Regions from separate parts of the Spirillospora sp. NPDC048823 genome, predicted to be linked through region 2. Evidence: predicted binding sites of a transcription regulator. Region 2 holds the regulator's gene; each other region holds the start of a gene.
The links. Region 2 encodes HrcA, which represses chaperone genes, less so after heat shock. Its sites were predicted from a motif close to TTGGCACTCTCNNNNNGAGAGTGCCAA; they were not measured.
Positions count from the first base shown of each region.

Region 1: the regulator HrcA is predicted to act here: its motif matches at 2,218-2,244, upstream of groL (chaperonin GroEL).
Region 3: the regulator HrcA is predicted to act here: its motif matches at 3,107-3,133, upstream of ACGFK0_RS28860 (FmdB family zinc ribbon protein).

Region 1 is NZ_JBICUT010000019.1:151,562-156,964, reverse strand. Features, by position in the region: gene ACGFK0_RS33105 (phospholipid scramblase-related protein) at 1-333, opposite strand, end outside; gene groL (chaperonin GroEL) at 460-2,088, opposite strand; gene ACGFK0_RS33095 (hypothetical protein) at 2,746-3,513, opposite strand; gene ACGFK0_RS33090 (MoaD/ThiS family protein) at 3,990-4,268, opposite strand; gene thrC (threonine synthase) at 4,280-5,403, opposite strand, start outside.
Region 2 is NZ_JBICUT010000003.1:366,152-371,554, reverse strand. Features, by position in the region: gene ACGFK0_RS09230 (hypothetical protein) at 1-313, shown strand, start outside; gene ACGFK0_RS09225 (16S rRNA (uracil(1498)-N(3))-methyltransferase) at 328-1,059, opposite strand; gene dnaJ (molecular chaperone DnaJ) at 1,160-2,293, opposite strand; gene hrcA (heat-inducible transcriptional repressor HrcA) at 2,294-3,307, opposite strand; gene ACGFK0_RS09210 (DUF3097 domain-containing protein) at 3,535-4,350, shown strand; gene hemW (radical SAM family heme chaperone HemW) at 4,352-5,403, opposite strand, start outside.
Region 3 is NZ_JBICUT010000015.1:47,753-53,155, forward strand. Features, by position in the region: gene ACGFK0_RS28845 (5-formyltetrahydrofolate cyclo-ligase) at 1-351, shown strand, start outside; gene ACGFK0_RS28850 (NAD(P)-dependent oxidoreductase) at 459-1,448, shown strand; gene ACGFK0_RS28855 (potassium/proton antiporter) at 1,552-3,036, shown strand; gene ACGFK0_RS28860 (FmdB family zinc ribbon protein) at 3,171-3,542, shown strand; gene ACGFK0_RS28865 (MMPL family transporter) at 3,912-5,403, shown strand, end outside.

The sequences.
Region 1 (5,403 bases), on a different contig from region 2:
GTACTGGTACCCGGCCTTCTCACCGATTTTCCGCAGTGAGCCGATCAGAGCACCGTCGGCCGTGCTCACGTGTGTATCCCCGCTCCCGGTTCCCTTTTGCGCCTGCACGGAGATCAGCGGCACACCCTGCGTGCTCTCGACGTGGACGGTCCGGCCGCTGCCCCCGCCTCCGCCGGCGGTCCTCGCCGCCCGGCGGAGCCGCGAAATGTCACGCTCTCCCGCGGTGGCGAGCAGCGTCCCGTTGCCGTCGAACACCCGGTACCGGGATTCGGCGCCCGGGACGCCGCGCGGCTGATCGACACGCAGTACGGGGGAGCTGAAGAGATCACTCATGGGTACGCATGATGCCAGCGCATCCACCCACCGGGAAATGCCGGCAGCCCATTGTGGACACCGAGCACACGAAAGGGACGGCCCGAAGGGCCGCCCCTCTCACGTCGCGTCGTTACACGTCGCCGATCAGAAGTCCATGCCGCCGGCGTCGGGCATGCCGCCCGCCGGGGCCGGGTTCTTCTCGGGCTTCTCCGCGATGACGGCCTCGGTGGTGAGGAACAGCGCGGCGATCGACGAAGCGTTCTGCAGCGCGGACCGGGTCACCTTGGCCGGGTCGAGGATCCCCGACTCGAACATGTTGACGTAGTCGCCGGTGGCGGCGTTGAGGCCCTCACCAGGAGTGAGGTTACGGACCCGCTCCACCACGACGCCGCCCTCAAGGCCGGCGTTGACGGCGATCTGCTTCAGCGGCTCCTCCAGAGCGCGCTTGACGATGTTGGCACCGGTGGCCTCGTCGCCCGTGAGCTCCAGCTTGTCGAACGCGTTGGTGCCGGCCTGCAGCAGCGCCACGCCACCTCCGGGGACGATGCCCTCCTCGACCGCGGCCTTGGCATTGCGGACGGCGTCCTCGATGCGGTGCTTGCGCTCCTTGAGCTCCACCTCGGTCGCGGCGCCGGCCTTGATCACGGCGACACCGCCGGCGAGCTTGGCCAGGCGCTCCTGGAGCTTCTCGCGGTCGTAGTCGGAGTCGGTGTTGTCGATCTCGGTGCGGATCTGGTTGACCCGGCCCGCGATCTCGTTGGCGTCACCGGCGCCGTCCACGATCGTGGTCTCGTCCTTGGTGATGACGACCTTGCGGGCGCGGCCCAGCATGTCGGTCGTGGTGTTCTCCAGCTTGAGACCCACGTCCTCGCTGATGACCTGGCCGCCGGTCAGCGTGGCGATGTCGCCCAGCATGGCCTTGCGGCGGTCGCCGAAGCCCGGCGCCTTCACGGCCACGGACTTGAAGATCCCGCGGATCTTGTTGACGACCAGGGTGGCCAGGGCCTCGCCCTCGACGTCCTCCGCGATGATCAGCAGCGGCTTGCCGGACTGCATGACGCCCTCGAGGACGGGCAGCAGGTCCTTGTTCGCCGACGCCTTGCCCTGAACGATCAGGATGTACGGGTCCTCGAGGACCGCCTCCATGCGCTCGGGGTCGGTCACGAAGTAGTGCGAGATGTAGCCCTTGTCGAAGCGCATCCCCTCGGTCAGTTCGAGCTCCAGACCGAAGGTCTGGCTCTCCTCGACCGTGATGACGCCTTCCTTGCCGACCTTGTCCATCGCCTCGGCGATCATCTCGCCGATCTGCGGGTCGCCGGCGGAGATGGAGGCCGTGGAGGCGATCTGCTCCTTGGTCTCCACGTCCTTGGCGAGCTTGGACAGCTCTTCGCTGACCCGCTCGACCGCGGACTCGATGCCGCGCTTCAGCGACATCGGGTTCGCACCGGCCGCCACGTTCCGCAGGCCCTCGCGCACCAGCGCCTGGGCCAGCACGGTGGCGGTGGTGGTGCCGTCACCCGCGACGTCGTCGGTCTTCTTGGCTACTTCCTTGACGAGCTCCGCGCCGATCTTCTCCCACGGGTCCTCAAGCTCGATCTCTTTCGCGATCGACACACCGTCGTTGGTGATCGTGGGGGCGCCCCACTTCTTCTCCAGCACGACGTTGCGGCCCTTGGGACCAAGGGTCACCTTGACGGCGTCGGCGAGCTGGTTCATGCCGCGCTCGAGGCCGCGCCTGGCATCCTCGTCGAACGCGATCATCTTTGCAGCCATAGGCTCCAGTCCTCCCGGAACAAGGTGGCTTAGACGGATCGAGCCGACGCCCGCGACGGACGGCCCCCACCGACGACTGCCATTCCGTCGCCGGCCTGAGGCCTCATCGCCCCGACCCAGACTGTGAAGTTGTCACTCTCCACAGCAGAGTGCCAACCGTTTTTTAGCACTCTACCCTGCCGAGTGCAAGCGCCGCGCATCCACGCCGGGGGAAGGTTCATCTACCTGCCCCGACCCGTTCCCACCTGCGCCGGAGTCCCGTTCGGGATCGTCACCGGTGTGTCGCCGCGCTCCACCGCGTCCGGTCATCCGTCGGTAATCACGAAACGATCGTCGAACACGGGCGCGAGGGGGAGCGGCGAAGCCGCGATCCTGTTCCGCGGCGTTCCGCGACGAGGGTAGGAGGAGCCCCCAGCGCTGCATCAATGCGCCGGTTCATGATCTCCTCATCACCGTCGATGCAGTGGGCATACGCGCTTTGGGACAACACCCGCTCATGCCCTGCCGTCCTACTGAGAACGGGCGTCGACCGCGAGTGTTTCCCAGGGGACAGACATCGGCCGCTCCAGACTCGCGTTCGCTGGAGCGGCCCGACAGGCGTCCTGGGGGCCTTATCGCCCTGTGAATCCGAGCTACTTCATGGCGCGCGGCAGGCTGCTACTCGGCGCCCTGCTGGGCGGCGGCGCCATCCGCGATTTCGTCCTGCTCCGAACCCTCGACCTCGTTGACGACGGAGTTGCCTTTGCCGCCCTTGAGGCTGGTGTTGATGTCGTCGACCTTGACCGACTCGTTCCCGACCTTCGGCGAGGCGTAAGGCGACCCGGTGACACTGCTGAAGTTCAGGTTGCCCGGGCCGGACTCGCCGACGAGGGTGGGACCGTTGTGCCCGACGTTCGAGTTCTTCACCCACTGGGCGATCTCGGACTTGCCGTCGTGCCCATTCTTGCCGTCCGACGCGGCCCGCTCGGCGCTCTGCTCCTGTGCCTCCTGCTGCTGCGGAGCGGCCTCCTGCTGCGGAGCGGCCTCCTGCTGCGGAGCGGCCTCCTGCTGGGCGGCCTCCTGCTGGGCGGCCTCCTGCTGGGCGGCCTCTTCCTGCGGAGCCTCCTGCGCTTCCAGCGTGTTGTGCTGGGCGCCCTCGGCGGACGCCTGCTCCGCGCCACCCTGCTCGGCGGCCTCCGCGCCACCCTCGCCCTCGTCCTGCTCCGAGCCCTCGACCTCGTTGACGACGGAGTTGCCGTGGCCGTTCTTGAGGCTGGTGTTGATGTCGTCGACCTTGACCGACTCGTTCCCGACCTTCGGCGAGGCGTGAGGCGACCCGGTAACACTGCTGAAGTTCAGGTTGCCCGGTCCACTTTCGCTGACATAGGTAGGACCGTTGTGCCCGATGTCCGCCTTGTCTACGACGTAGATGTGGATGTCGGCCATCGCGGAAGGGGCCGCCAACACGGTAGCCCCCATCGCGATACCGGTAACCGTCACAGCTCGCGCGATTCGATTCATGCCATTCCTTCCTGCGTGAACTATCGGCGCCCTTCTGGGCGCCCACGCATCACTACTTCCAGGAAAGATCCGACAGCAAAGAGCGTCGATAGGCCTCCACAAGATAGCGGCAGTGAATCACATACTCACGTAAGGGGATCGAATCCTCATCGCGGGCTCCTAATGATATTTCCGAATGTTAGGCAATTCTTCTGTCTTGGCAATTATGTCCCCGAATGCACGATTGTTCAGGTGGCAGGCCCGAAATGCCGGCACGTAGGGGCGTCCGTACACCACGGCGAGACGCCCGGCCGGGAATCCCGGCCGGGCGTCTCGCCAGACTCCTGGCCGAAGCCAGTTGATCAGTCGGTTCTGCGACGACCCACGAATGCGCCGTGGGCGGCGGCACCGAGTCGGCCCCGTCAGCCGCCGGCGACGGCGGGGATGATCGAGATCTGGGCGCCTTCGGGGGTGGAGGTGTCCAGGCCGTCGGCGAAGCGGACGTCCTCGTCGCCGACGTAGACGTTCACGAAGCGGCGGATCTTGCCGTTGTCGTCCAGGATGCGGGCGGAGATGCCGGAGTAGGTGGACTCCAGGTCGGCGACGACGGCGCGGAGGGTGGCGCCCTCGGCCTTCACCTCGGCCTCGCCGCCGGTGTAGGTCCGCAGGATCGTCGGGATACGGACGGACACGGTGCTCATTGGTGCTCCTCTCAGGCCAGGCCTGCGGCGCGGAACGCGTCCAGGGACGGGGCAATGTTGGCGGACGGGGCGACGACGGGTGCGACGGCGTCCAGGGTCTTCAGGCCGTCCCCGGAGTTGATGATCACGGTCTCGGCGGACGGGTCGAGCGTTCCGGCGTCGACGAGTTTGCGGAGGGTCGCGACGGTGACGCCGCCCGCGGTCTCGCCGAAGATGCCCTCGGTGCGGGCGAGCAGCCGGATGCCCTCGACGACCTGCTCGTCGGTGACGTCCTCGACGGCGCCGTTGGTGCGGCGGGCGACGTCCAGGACGTACGGGCCGTCGGCGGGGTTGCCGATGGCGAGGGACTTGGCGATCGTGTCGGGCTTCACCGGGCGGACGACGTCGTGCCCGGCCTTGAACGCGGCGGCGACCGGGTCGCAGCCGGCGGCCTGGGCGCCGAAGACGCGGTAGGGCTTGTCCTCGACGAGGCCGAGCTTGATCAGCTCCTGGAACGCCTTGTCGATCTTCGTGAGCTGGGAGCCGGACGCGACCGGGACGACGATCTGGTCGGGCAGCCGCCAGCCGAGCTGCTCGGCGATCTCGTAGCCGAGGGTCTTGGAGCCCTCGGCGTAGTACGGCCGGACGTTGACGTTCACGAACGCCCAGTCGTCCTGCTCGCCGGCGATCTCGGAGGCGAGCCGGTTGACGTCGTCGTAGTTGCCGTCGACGGTCACGAACGTCCCGCCGTACACCGCCGTCGTGATGATCTTCTGGGATTCCAGGTCGGACGGGACGAACACGGCGCTGCGGATCCCGGCGCGGGCCGCGGCGGCGGCGACGGCGTTCGCGAGATTGCCGGTGGACGGGCAGGCCAGCACTTTGAAGCCCAGTTCACGGGCGGCGGCGAGGGCCACGGCCACGACGCGGTCCTTGAACGAATGGGTCGGGTTGCCGCTGTCGTCCTTCACCCACAGGCTCTGCAGGCCGAGGCTCTCGGCGAGGTTGTCGGCGCGGACGAGGCGCGTCAGGCCGGGCTCGGTGTTGGGCGTGTCGGCCACGGTGGACGGGACGGGCAGCAGCCCGCGGTACCGCCAGATGTTGCGGGGCCCGGACTCGATGGCCGCACGGGTGACGCCCCCGAAGTCGTAGGCGA
Region 2 (5,403 bases):
CGCGACCGACGCCCCGAGCTCCTCGCAGACCCCCACGTCGGCCGCCTCGCCGGGGCTGTCGGCCTGCAGCATCCCCCGGCCGCCCACCCCCCCGACGGTCACCGCGTCGCCCGGTGCGGAGCCCGCCGCCACCCCCTCGGTCACGCCGTGCCCGGACTCGACCCCGTCGCAGCAGCCGACCACGACGCCGTCGCCGCCGACGTCCACCTCGCCCGAACCGGACAAGCCCTCCGACGCGCCGACGTCGCCGTCGACGAGCGAACCGGCCAAGAGCACCGATCAGGGCGCCGGGGCAGCGGCCGGCGCCCCCTGACCCCGCGGGTCGTCCTACCAGCGGCCGGTGGCCGCCAGCAGCACGGCGGCGGCCGCGACTCCGGCCGTCGACGTGCGCAGCACGGTCGGGCCGAGGCGGACCGGGCGCCCGCCGGCCGCGGCGAACCGCTCCAGTTCCTCCTCGGTGATGCCGCCTTCGGGCCCCACCACCAGGACGATCTCGCCCTCCGCGGGCGGTTCCACGGCGCTGAGCCGCGCACCGGCGTCCTCGTGCAGGACGACGGCCAGGGACGCCGCGGCGATCCGCGCGGCGACGTCACCGGTGGACGCGAGCCCGGCGACCTCGGGCAGCCGGCTGCGCCTGGCCTGCTTGCCCGCCTCGCGGGCGGCGCCGCGCCAGCGTCCGAGGGCCTTCTCCCGGCGTTCGGGGCGCCACTGCGTGACGCAGCGGGCCGCCGACCACGGGACGATCTCGTCGACCCCGGCCTCGGTCATCGTCTCGACCGCCAGTTCGCCCCGGTCGCCCTTCGGAAGCGCCTGGACGGCCACGATGCGGGGCGACGGCGGCGGCTGCCGGTGCCGGGCCAGCACGTCCAGCATGAGGGACGCGCGGTCCGCGGCGGTGACGACGCATTCGGCCAGCAGCCCTTCGCCGTCGGTCAGGTCGACGCGCTCACCGGGCCGCAGCCGCCGCACGGCGGCGGCGTGCCGCCCCTCGGGGCCGTCCAGGACGACGCTGCCCCGCTCCAGCGCGTCCGTCCCGGCAAGAAAGACCGGCGGGCTCACGCGCGCACTCCGTGAGGGGCTTCGCTCATCTGTGCTCCCCTGACCCGCCATGCTCCGGATCGCCGCGGCGGCCCTCGTCGTAGGCCGCCGCCACTGCTCTTCAGTGCTGGTTGAAGACGTCCTTGAGCCGCGAGAACATGCCGCGCTGCCCCGGCGCGAACTTGCCGGGCGGACGCTCCTCGCCGCGCAGCACCGCGAGCTGCCGCAGCAGCTCCTCCTGCTCCTCGTCGAGCCGGTTCGGCGTCTCCACGTTCACGTGGATCATCAGGTCGCCGCGGCCGCTCTCGTTCAGGTGCCGCACACCCCGGTTGTAGAGCGTGATGACCTGCCCCGACTGCGTGCCGGGCTTGATGTCGACGCTCTCGGCGGCGTCCAGGGTCTCGATGGTGACGCTGGTGCCGAGCGCAGCCGCCGTCATCGGGATCTCGACCGTGCAGTGCAGGTCGTCGCCCTCCCGCTCGAAGATCGGGTGCGGCTTCTCCACGATCTCCAGGAACAGGTCGCCGGGCGGGCCGCCGCCGGGACCGACCTCGCCCTCGCCGGCGAGCTGGATGTGGATGCCGTTCTCCACACCGGCCGGGATCTTGACCTTGACGGTTCGCCGGGTGCGGACCCGTCCGTCGCCCGAGCACTCCGTGCACGGGTTGCGGATCACCGAGCCGAACCCGCCGCACGCCGGGCACGGCCGGGCCGTCATGACCTGGCCGAGGAACGAGCGCTGCACCTGCTGCACCTCGCCGCGCCCGTGGCACGTCTCACACGTGTCCGGGTGGGTGCCGGGCGCGCAGCCCGACCCCTCGCAGGCCGTGCAGGCGACCGCGGTGTCGATGGACAGCTCGCGGGTCGTGCCGAACGCCGTCTCGCTCAGGTCGAGCTCCACCCGCAGCGTCGCGTTGCGGCCGCGCCGCGCCCGCGACCTCGGGCCCCGGGAGGCCGCCGTGCCGAAGAAGGCGTCCATGATGTCGCTGAACGGGAACCCGGCGCCGCCGAATCCCCCGGCGCCGCCCGCGGACGCGGACGCGAACGGGTCCGCGCCGAGGTCGTACATCTCGCGCTTCTTCGGGTCGGAGAGCACCTCGTACGCCTGGGTGATCTCTTTGAACCTGTCCTGGGTCTCCGGATCCGGGTTGACGTCCGGGTGGAGTTCCCGTGCGAGCCGGCGGTAGGCCTTCTTGACCTCGTCGGCGCTGGCGTCCCGCCGGACGCCCAGGGTCGCGTAGTAGTCGTTGGCCACTTACGACCCCGCCAGGATCTGTCCCACGTAGCGTGCCACTGCCCGTACCGCTCCCATCGTGCTGGGGTAATCCATGCGTGTAGGCCCGAGCACACCCAGCCGGGCCAGTGTGAGGTCGCCCACGCCGTAGTCGGCGGCGACGACCGAAGTCGATCGGAGCCCCAGGTCGGGGTTCTCGGTGCCGATCCGCACCGTAACTGTAGAGGAATCGCCGGTCTCGCCGAGCAGCCGCATCAGGATGACCTGCTCCTCGAGCGCGACGAGAACCTCCCGCAGGCTGGGCGAGAAGTCCACGGCGGCGAGGTTGGCCGCACCGGCGAAGACGATCTTCTCTTCATGCTTTTCGACGAGCGTCTCCAGGAGCACCGACAGCACCGCCGCCGCGAGCGGCCGGTCCGCCTGGACCACCTTCTCGGGCAGGTCCGCCACCGCGGTCGGGACGTCGCCGAGGCCGAGCCCGTCCAGGCACGTGTTGAGCAACGCCCGCAGGTGCCCGATCGATTCCTCGGAGACGGTGCCGCTGGTCTCGATGACCCGCTGCTCCACCCGCCCGGTGTTCGTGATCAGGACGAGCAGCAGCCGGCCCTCGGCGACGGGCACCAGTTCGACGTGCCGCACCGACGAGCGGGTCAGCGACGGGTACTGCACGACGGCGACCTGCCGGGTGAGCTGCGCGAGCAGCCGCACCGTCCGGCCGACGACGTCGTCGAGGTCGTAGGCGCCGGACAGGAACGTCTCGATCGCGCGGCGCTCGGCGACCGACAGCGGCTTGATCGTGGACAGCCGGTCGACGAACAGCCGGTAGCCCTTGTCGGTGGGGACGCGCCCGGCGCTGGTGTGCGGCTGGGCGATGTACCCCTGCTCCTCCAGCACCGCCATGTCGTTGCGGATGGTGGCGGAGGACACGCCGAGGTTGTGCCGGTCCACGAGCGCCTTGGACCCCACCGGCTCATTGGTGGAGACATAGTCCTCGACTATGGCGCGCAGGACCGCGAGTTTCCGGTCGTCCAGCACCGTGTCACCTCCTTCGTCCCCGTCCATGGGCCCCCGATCGTCCGCCCCCGCGTTGCTGGCACTCATAACTCCCGAGTGCCAAGTGTACGACCCGCGGGGGCGCTCTGGAGTGCCCGAGCACACCCCCCGTACGGCTGCGCGATCCTACCCGTATCGGACGGCGCCGCCACGCCGAGGGACGAGGGACGACGGCGCGCGGGCGTCCGACCGGGTTAATGTGCGGACCCGTGCGGAGTAAGAAATATGGAAACGACGTGCTGGCAGGCGACTGGCGCAGGCCCCTCAAGGGCCGGATCCCCGAGGTCCCGGCGGAGCCCGGCCTGGTCGCCGAGGACCCCGGCAGCGGCTTCTGCGGCGCCGTCGTCGGCTGCGACAAGTTCGGCGTCACCCTCGAAGACCGGTTCGGCAAGCGGCGCGTGTTCCCGCTGGAGAAGTCGGGCTTCCTCATCGACGGCGAACCCGTGACGCTCGTGCGGCCCGAGGCCGCGCCCAGGGGGCCCGCGCGTTCCGCGTCCGGCTCGATCGCCGTCGGGGGCCTGCGGGCCCAGGTGGCGCAGGAGAGCCGCATCTACGTGGAGGGCGTCCACGACGCCGAGCTGGTCGAGAAGATCTGGGGGCACGACCTGCGGGTCGAGGGCGTCGTCGTGGAGTACCTCGAAGGCGTGGACGACCTGCCCGCCATCGTCGAGGAGTTCGGCCCGGACGAGGAGCGCCGCCTCGGGGTCCTCGTCGACCATCTCGTGGAGGGCTCCAAGGAATCCCGGATCGCCGCCCGGATCTCCTCCCCGCACGTCCTGGTCACCGGACATCCGTTCATCGACATCTGGGAGGCGGTCAAGCCCGCGTCCGTCGGCATCCGGGCCTGGCCGCGCATCCCCCGCGGCATCCCCTGGAAGGACGGCGTCGTCGCCGAACTCGGCTGGGGTGACGACACGGGCGCGGCCTGGAAGCGGATCCTGGGCTCGGTCAGCAGCTACACGGACCTGGAACCCGCCCTGCTGGGCCGCGTCGAGGAACTCATCGACTTCGTCACGGCCCCCTGAATCAGGTCAGATCGCGGACGACCGCGTCCGCCAGAAGGCGTCCGCGCAGGGTGAGCACCACGCGGCCCTCCTCGTACGGCGCGGCTTCGACCAGCCCGTCGCCGATGGCCCGCCGGACGGCCCCGCCGTCCAGCAGCCCGGCGGGGCAGCCCTGGGCGAGCCGCAGTTCGAGCATGATCCGCTCGATGCGCCGGTCGTCCCCGCCCAGGACCTCCCTGGCGTGCGCCGGGGTGGTCCCCTCCGCGAGACGTGCGGCGTACGCGGCGGGATGCTTGACGTTCCACCACCGGGTTCCGCCGACGTGGCTGTGCGCGCCGGGTCCGACGCCCCACCAGTCCGCGCCCGTCCAATAGAGCATGTTGTGCCGGCAGGCGGCGCCGGGGTCGGCGGCCCAGTTGGAGATCTCGTACCAGTGCAGGCCGTGCGCGCCCAGCATCTCGTCGGCGATCAGGTAGCGGTCGGCCATGGCGTCGTCGTCGGGCGCGGTCAGCTCTCCCCGCCTCACCTGCGCCGCCAGCCGTGTGCCCTCCTCGACGATGAGCGCGTACGCCGACACGTGGTCGGGTTCCGCGGCCAGGGCCGCCTCCAGCGAGGCTCTCCAGTCGTCGTGGGTCTCCCCCGGCGTCCCGTAGATGAGGTCGAGATTGACGTGCTCGAACCCCGCCTTACGCGTCCACTCCACGACCTGCGGGACGCGCCCCGGCGTATGGCTGCGTTCCAGAACGGCCAGCACGTGCTCGCGCGCGCTCTGCATGCCGTAGGAGATCCGGGTGAACCCGACGTCCCGCAGCCGGGCCACATACGCCTCGTCCACGGATTCGGGATTCGCCTCCGTGGTGACCTCCGCGCCCGGCGCAAGCCCGAACTCGGCGTCGATCACTTCCAGGACGCGCCCCAGATCGTCCGCCGGCAGCAAGGTCGGTGTACCACCGCCCACGAACACCGTCTCAACGGGCAGATCCACGTCGCCCAGCACCCGCCGGGCCATGCGAACCTCACCGATGGCGGTGTCGGCGTAGGAATCGCGGCCGGCGCCCGGCCCGAGCTCCGTCG
Region 3 (5,403 bases), on a different contig from region 2:
CCCCGGCTGCTCCCGGACGGCGATCTCGACTGGGCGTCCTATGAGGGCCCCGACTCGCTCGTCCCAGGGCCGGGCGGATGCCCGGAGCCGTCCGAGCCGCCCCGCGGGCCCGGCGCGGTGGCCAGCGCTGACGTCGTTCTCGTCCCGGCGCTCGCCGCCGACCGCACCGGGATGCGCCTCGGCCGCGGCGGCGGGTCTTACGACCGGGCGCTCGCCCGGGTCGGCCCGGCGATCCTGACCGTGGCGCTGCTGTACGACCAGGAGCTTCTGCAGACCGTGCCGGCCGAACCGCACGACCAGCGCGTCCGCGCGGCCGTGACGCCGTCGCAGGGCCTCGTCCGCCTCGGCTGACGAGCGGGCCGGCGACCCGGGCCGGGCGGGTCGTCCGCGGGGCTCATTAGAGTGAGGAAGGCAAGATCGCGGTAGCGGTCGGGCGGGGGAGGAACGGGAGGTTCCAGATGACGGCGCCGTGGCGGATCCTGTCCCTGCCCCCGATCGACCAGCACGTCGTCCGGCGGCTGTTCGAACCGCTCGGGGACGCCGCGGAGGTGATGTTCCCGCAGGCCAGGGAGCGCGCCGCGATGCTGTCCGCGCTTCCCGGCGCCGACATCGTGATCGCCGACTTCAGCGGACGGCTGGCCATGGACGCCGAAGCCGTACGGGCCGCGCCGCGCCTGGCGTTCGTCCAGATGCCCGCCGTCGGGACGGACAGCATCGACATCGCCGCGCTCACCGCCGCGGACGTGCCCGCGGCGAACGCGGCGGGCTTCAACGCGCGCGGGGTCGCCGAGTGGGCGGTGGGTGCGTCGTTCGCGCTGTGCCGCCATCTCGCCTGGGCCGACCGGGGCGTCCGCGCGGGCGGGTGGCCGCAGATGGAGGTGGTCGCCCGGCGGCCCCGCGAGATCCACACCCAGCGCGTAGGCATCGTCGGATTCGGCGCGATCGGCGCCGAGGCGGCGCGGCTGTTCGCGGCGCTCGGCTGCGCCGTCTCCTACTGGACGAGGCGTCCTCGTCCAGAGGCCGCGGCCAGGTTCAGGGAGCTGGACGACCTGCTGGCCACGTCCGACATCGTCGTCCTCGCCCTGCCGCTGACGGACGAGACCCGCGGGCTGATCGGTCCCGAACGTCTCGCCCTGCTGCCGGACGACGCGCTGCTGGTGAACGTGGCGCGCGGGGGCATCGTGCCGGACGACGCCATCGTCGCGGCCTTGGAGTCGGGACGGCTGGCGGGCGCGGCCCTGGACGTGTTCGACGAGGAGCCCCTTGGAGCGGACCATCCGCTCCGCACCCACGAGGACGTGCTGGTGTCTCCGCACGCGGCCGGGACGTCCGTGCAGTCACAGTTGAACCTCGTGGCGGCCGTGCGCGACAACGTCACCGCGGCCGTCGAGGGACGCGAGGTGCAGAATGTGGTCAACGGTGTGAACCCGCACGTCAGACGGCGATAACGGGGATCCCCGGCATGCCATCCCTCAACCGCAAATATGCGATCGGCCCGTGAATCTGTAGGATTCCTAAACGATCAACTTTGACGACCCCGAAGGGTGGGATGTGCATCTCGACATCTGGCTACTCCTCGGGGCCACGCTCGTACTCAGCGCCATCGTCGCGGTCAGGCTGTCCCATCGGGCCGGCCTGCCGTCCCTCCTGGCGTACATGGGCCTCGGCCTTTTCATCGGCGAGTCCGGCCCCCTCCACATCAACTTCGACGACGTCGAGCTGGCTCATACGCTCGGCTTCGCCGCGCTCGTCCTGATCCTCGCCGAGGGCGGTGTCACCACCAGCTGGCGGCACGTGCGGCCCTCGGTGCCCGCCGCCATCGCGGTGTCCACGATCGGCACGCTGATCAGCATCGTCGTGGTGGCGCTGTCCGCGATGTGGCTGGTCGACATGGACTGGCGGCCGGCGTTCCTGCTCGGTGCCGTGCTCGCCCCGACCGACGCGGCCGCCGTGTTCTCCGTGCTGCGGCGGCTACCGCTGCCGTCCCGGCTGTCCGGGCTGCTGGAGGCCGAGTCCGGCTTCAACGACGCGCCCGTCGTGATCATCGTGATCGCGCTCAGCACCCACACCAGCGCACCCCACCTCGGCGAGCTGTTCGGCCTGATGGTGTACGAGCTGGCCGCCGGCGCCCTCATCGGCATCGGCATCGCCTGGCTCGGTGCGCAGGGGCTGCGCCGCCTCGCGCTGCCCGCCTCCGGCCTCTACCCGATCGCGGTGCTGTCGCTGGCCATCGGCGCCTACGCCGTCGCGTCGCTGCTGCACGCCAGCGGGTTCCTCGCCGTTTACGTCGCCGGTGTCGTCCTCGGCAACGCCCGGCTCCCGCACCGGCCCGCCACCCGCGGCTTCGCCGAGGGCATCGCCTGGCTGGCCCAGATCGGGGTGTTCGTGATGCTGGGCCTGCTGGCCTCCCCCGGCAAACTGCCCGGCCAGATCGTGCCCGCGCTGCTGATCGGGTTCGTGCTGCTGCTGATCGCGCGTCCCGTGTCGATCGTGCTGTCCACGATCGGGTTCAAGATGTCGTGGGGCGAGAAGATGTTCGCGTCCTGGGCCGGGCTGCGCGGCGCCGTCCCGATCGTGCTCGCCACCATCCCGATGGCGCAGGGGGTCGAGTCGTCCGGCCGGATCTTCTCGATCGTCTTCACCATCGTGGTGGTCTTCACTCTGCTCCAGGGGCCCACACTGCCGCTGGCGGCGCGCTGGTGCCGGCTGGAGAGCGACGAGCAGACCCGGGAACTGGACGTGGAGGCGGCGCCGCTGGAGGAATTGCACGCCGACCTGCTGGAGGTCCGGATCCCGGCGGACTCGATGCTGAACGGCGTGGAGATCTTCGAGCTGCGGCTGCCGCCCGGCGCGTCCGTCACGCTCATCGTGCGGAACGGGTCCAGCTTCGTCCCGGAACCCACCACGCCTCTGCAAGCGGGTGACACCCTCCTGGTCGTGACCACCGACGCCGTGCGTGAGGCCACGGAACGCCGTCTGCGCGCGGTCAGCCGGAAGGGCAGGCTGGCCGGCTGGTTCGGTGAGAAGGGCATCTGACCGGTCAGGGACAGACCAGGCCGGTCAGGAACAGACCAGGGGCGAATCCTGTTTCCGCTACCGGGTAGCATTAGCAGTCGTTCACAGTGAGTGCCAGCCCGGGTCGAACCGGGCTGAGTCAGCGAGGAGGAACCGTGCCGACGTATCAGTACGTTTGCACCGAGTGCGCCGAGCCTCTGGAGGTCGTGCAGAAGTTCAGCGACGACGCGCTGACCGAATGCCCGGCTTGCCAGGGCAGGCTGCGCAAGGTCTTCTCGGCGGCGGGGATCATCTTCAAGGGGTCGGGCTTCTACCGCACCGACAGCCGCGGTTCCGGCAAGACCTCGACCGCGGGCGTCTCGTCCAACGGCTCCGCCTCGAACGGCGACTCGTCGTCGTCCGACTCCTCCAAGTCGGAGAAGTCGGAGAAGTCTTCGTCGTCTTCCTCCTCGTCCTCTGGTAGCGACTCCTCCTCGTCCTCCGGTACGGCGTCGTCCTCCTCCTCGTCCTCCGAAAAGGTCGCCTGACGCCTTTCGGAGCTCCTCCGGGCCCCGCGCACTGCAAGCCGGGAGATCCGCCGCCCCTCTGGTGCGGCCGGCGGATCTCCCGGCTTTCGCCATGCCCGGACAGCCGCATGTCCTGCACATCCTCGGTGGCGGTCGCACTGGAAGTACCGCACCGGAGATAATCGGGGATACCCTCCGGTTATCTCCTCCTGGCCATGGTGCGGACTACATCTCAGGTGGTAGCCGCGGTGGCGGCACGTGCCCCAGACGACGTAGCCCAGGTCCAATCTCACGCCGGAGGCGCCGGCGGTGCCATCCGACGACGATCTAGGGGATGAGGGTCGACCGGCAGGCCGGCTCTCTTTTCGGAAAGTGCACAGGAGAGGAACCATGAGCACACAGAGCCCGGCTCCCCCCAGAACGTGGGCGCACCGTCTGGCCGGACTGATCGCCGGCAGGCGCACCAAGTGGGCAGTCCTGGCCCTGTGGGTCGTCCTGCTCGTCGCCCTCGGCCCCCTGGCCGGCAAGCTCGGCGACGTCGAGGAGAACGACGCGGCGTCCTGGCTCCCCGCCGGAGCCGAATCGACCCAGGTCGTCGAACTGGAAGAACAGTTCCGCAAGGACGAGACGATGCTCGCGGTCGTCGTCTACGAACGCGCCGGGGGAATCACCGCCGAGGACCGCGCGAAGGCCGCCTCGGACGTCTCCGCATTGCAGAACCTGCCCGGCGCACAGAAGGTACAGGGCCCGATCCCGTCCGAGGACGGGAAAGCGCTGCAGACCCTCGTGCCCCTCACGGACGAGGACCTGACCGGCGCCGTCGACGGGGCGCGTGAACTCGCCGAGCGCGGACCTCCCGGGCTGGCCTCGCACGTCACCGGCCCCGCCGGAAGCGGCGCCGACCAGTTCGAGGTCTTCGAGACCATCGACGGGTTCCTGCTCATGGCCGCGGGCTCCGTCGTCATCGTCCTTCTGCTCATCATCTACCGCAGCCCGATGCTCTGGTTCGTGCCGGTGCTGAGCGCCCTCTTCGCCCTCGGGCTGGCCCAATCACTGGTGTATCTGCTGGCCAAGTACGGGGACCTCACCGTCAACGGCCAGAGCGCCGGAATCCTGACCGTCCTCGTCTTCGGCGTCGCCACCGACTACGCACTGCTGCTCGTCGCCCGTTATCGGGAGGAACTGCACCGCCACGAGGACCGGCACGAGGCCATGGCCTACGCGCTGCACCGCGCCGGACCCGCCATCATCGCGTCCGCCGCCACCGTCGCGGTCGGCCTGCTGTGCCTGCTGCTCGCCGAGATGAACTCCACCGCGGGCATGGGTCCCGTGGCCGCCGCGGGCGTCCTGACCGCCCTCGCCGCGATGACGACCCTCCTGCCGGCGCTGCTCGTCATCTGCGGACGGTGGCTGTTCTGGCCGCTGATCCCCCGCTACGACGTCAAGTACCTGGAGCCGGAGGCGTACGAGTCGGAGCACGGCATCTGGAGCCGGGTGGCCGGTCTCATCCGCAAGCGCCCGCGCGCGCTCTGGGCCGCCACCATGCTCGGCCTGATCGTCCTCAGCCTCGGCCTGGGCACGCTCAAGGCCGACGGCCTCTCGGACGCGGGGATGTTCACCGGACGCCCCGACTCCGTCCAGGGCACGGAGGCCGTCGCCCGGCACTACCCCGCCGGCTCGGGTTCCCCGGCCGTCGTCATCGGCTCCGCATCGGCGTCCGACAAGATCGCCGAGACCGTCCGCGGTACGTCCGGCGTCGCCCAGATCGGCGCACCGGCCACGGTGAACGGGCTGGTCAAATACGAGGCGACGCTGAAGGACGCGGCGGACGGCGAGGCCGCCCGCGCGACCATCGACCGGCTGCGCGCCGCCGTGCACGACG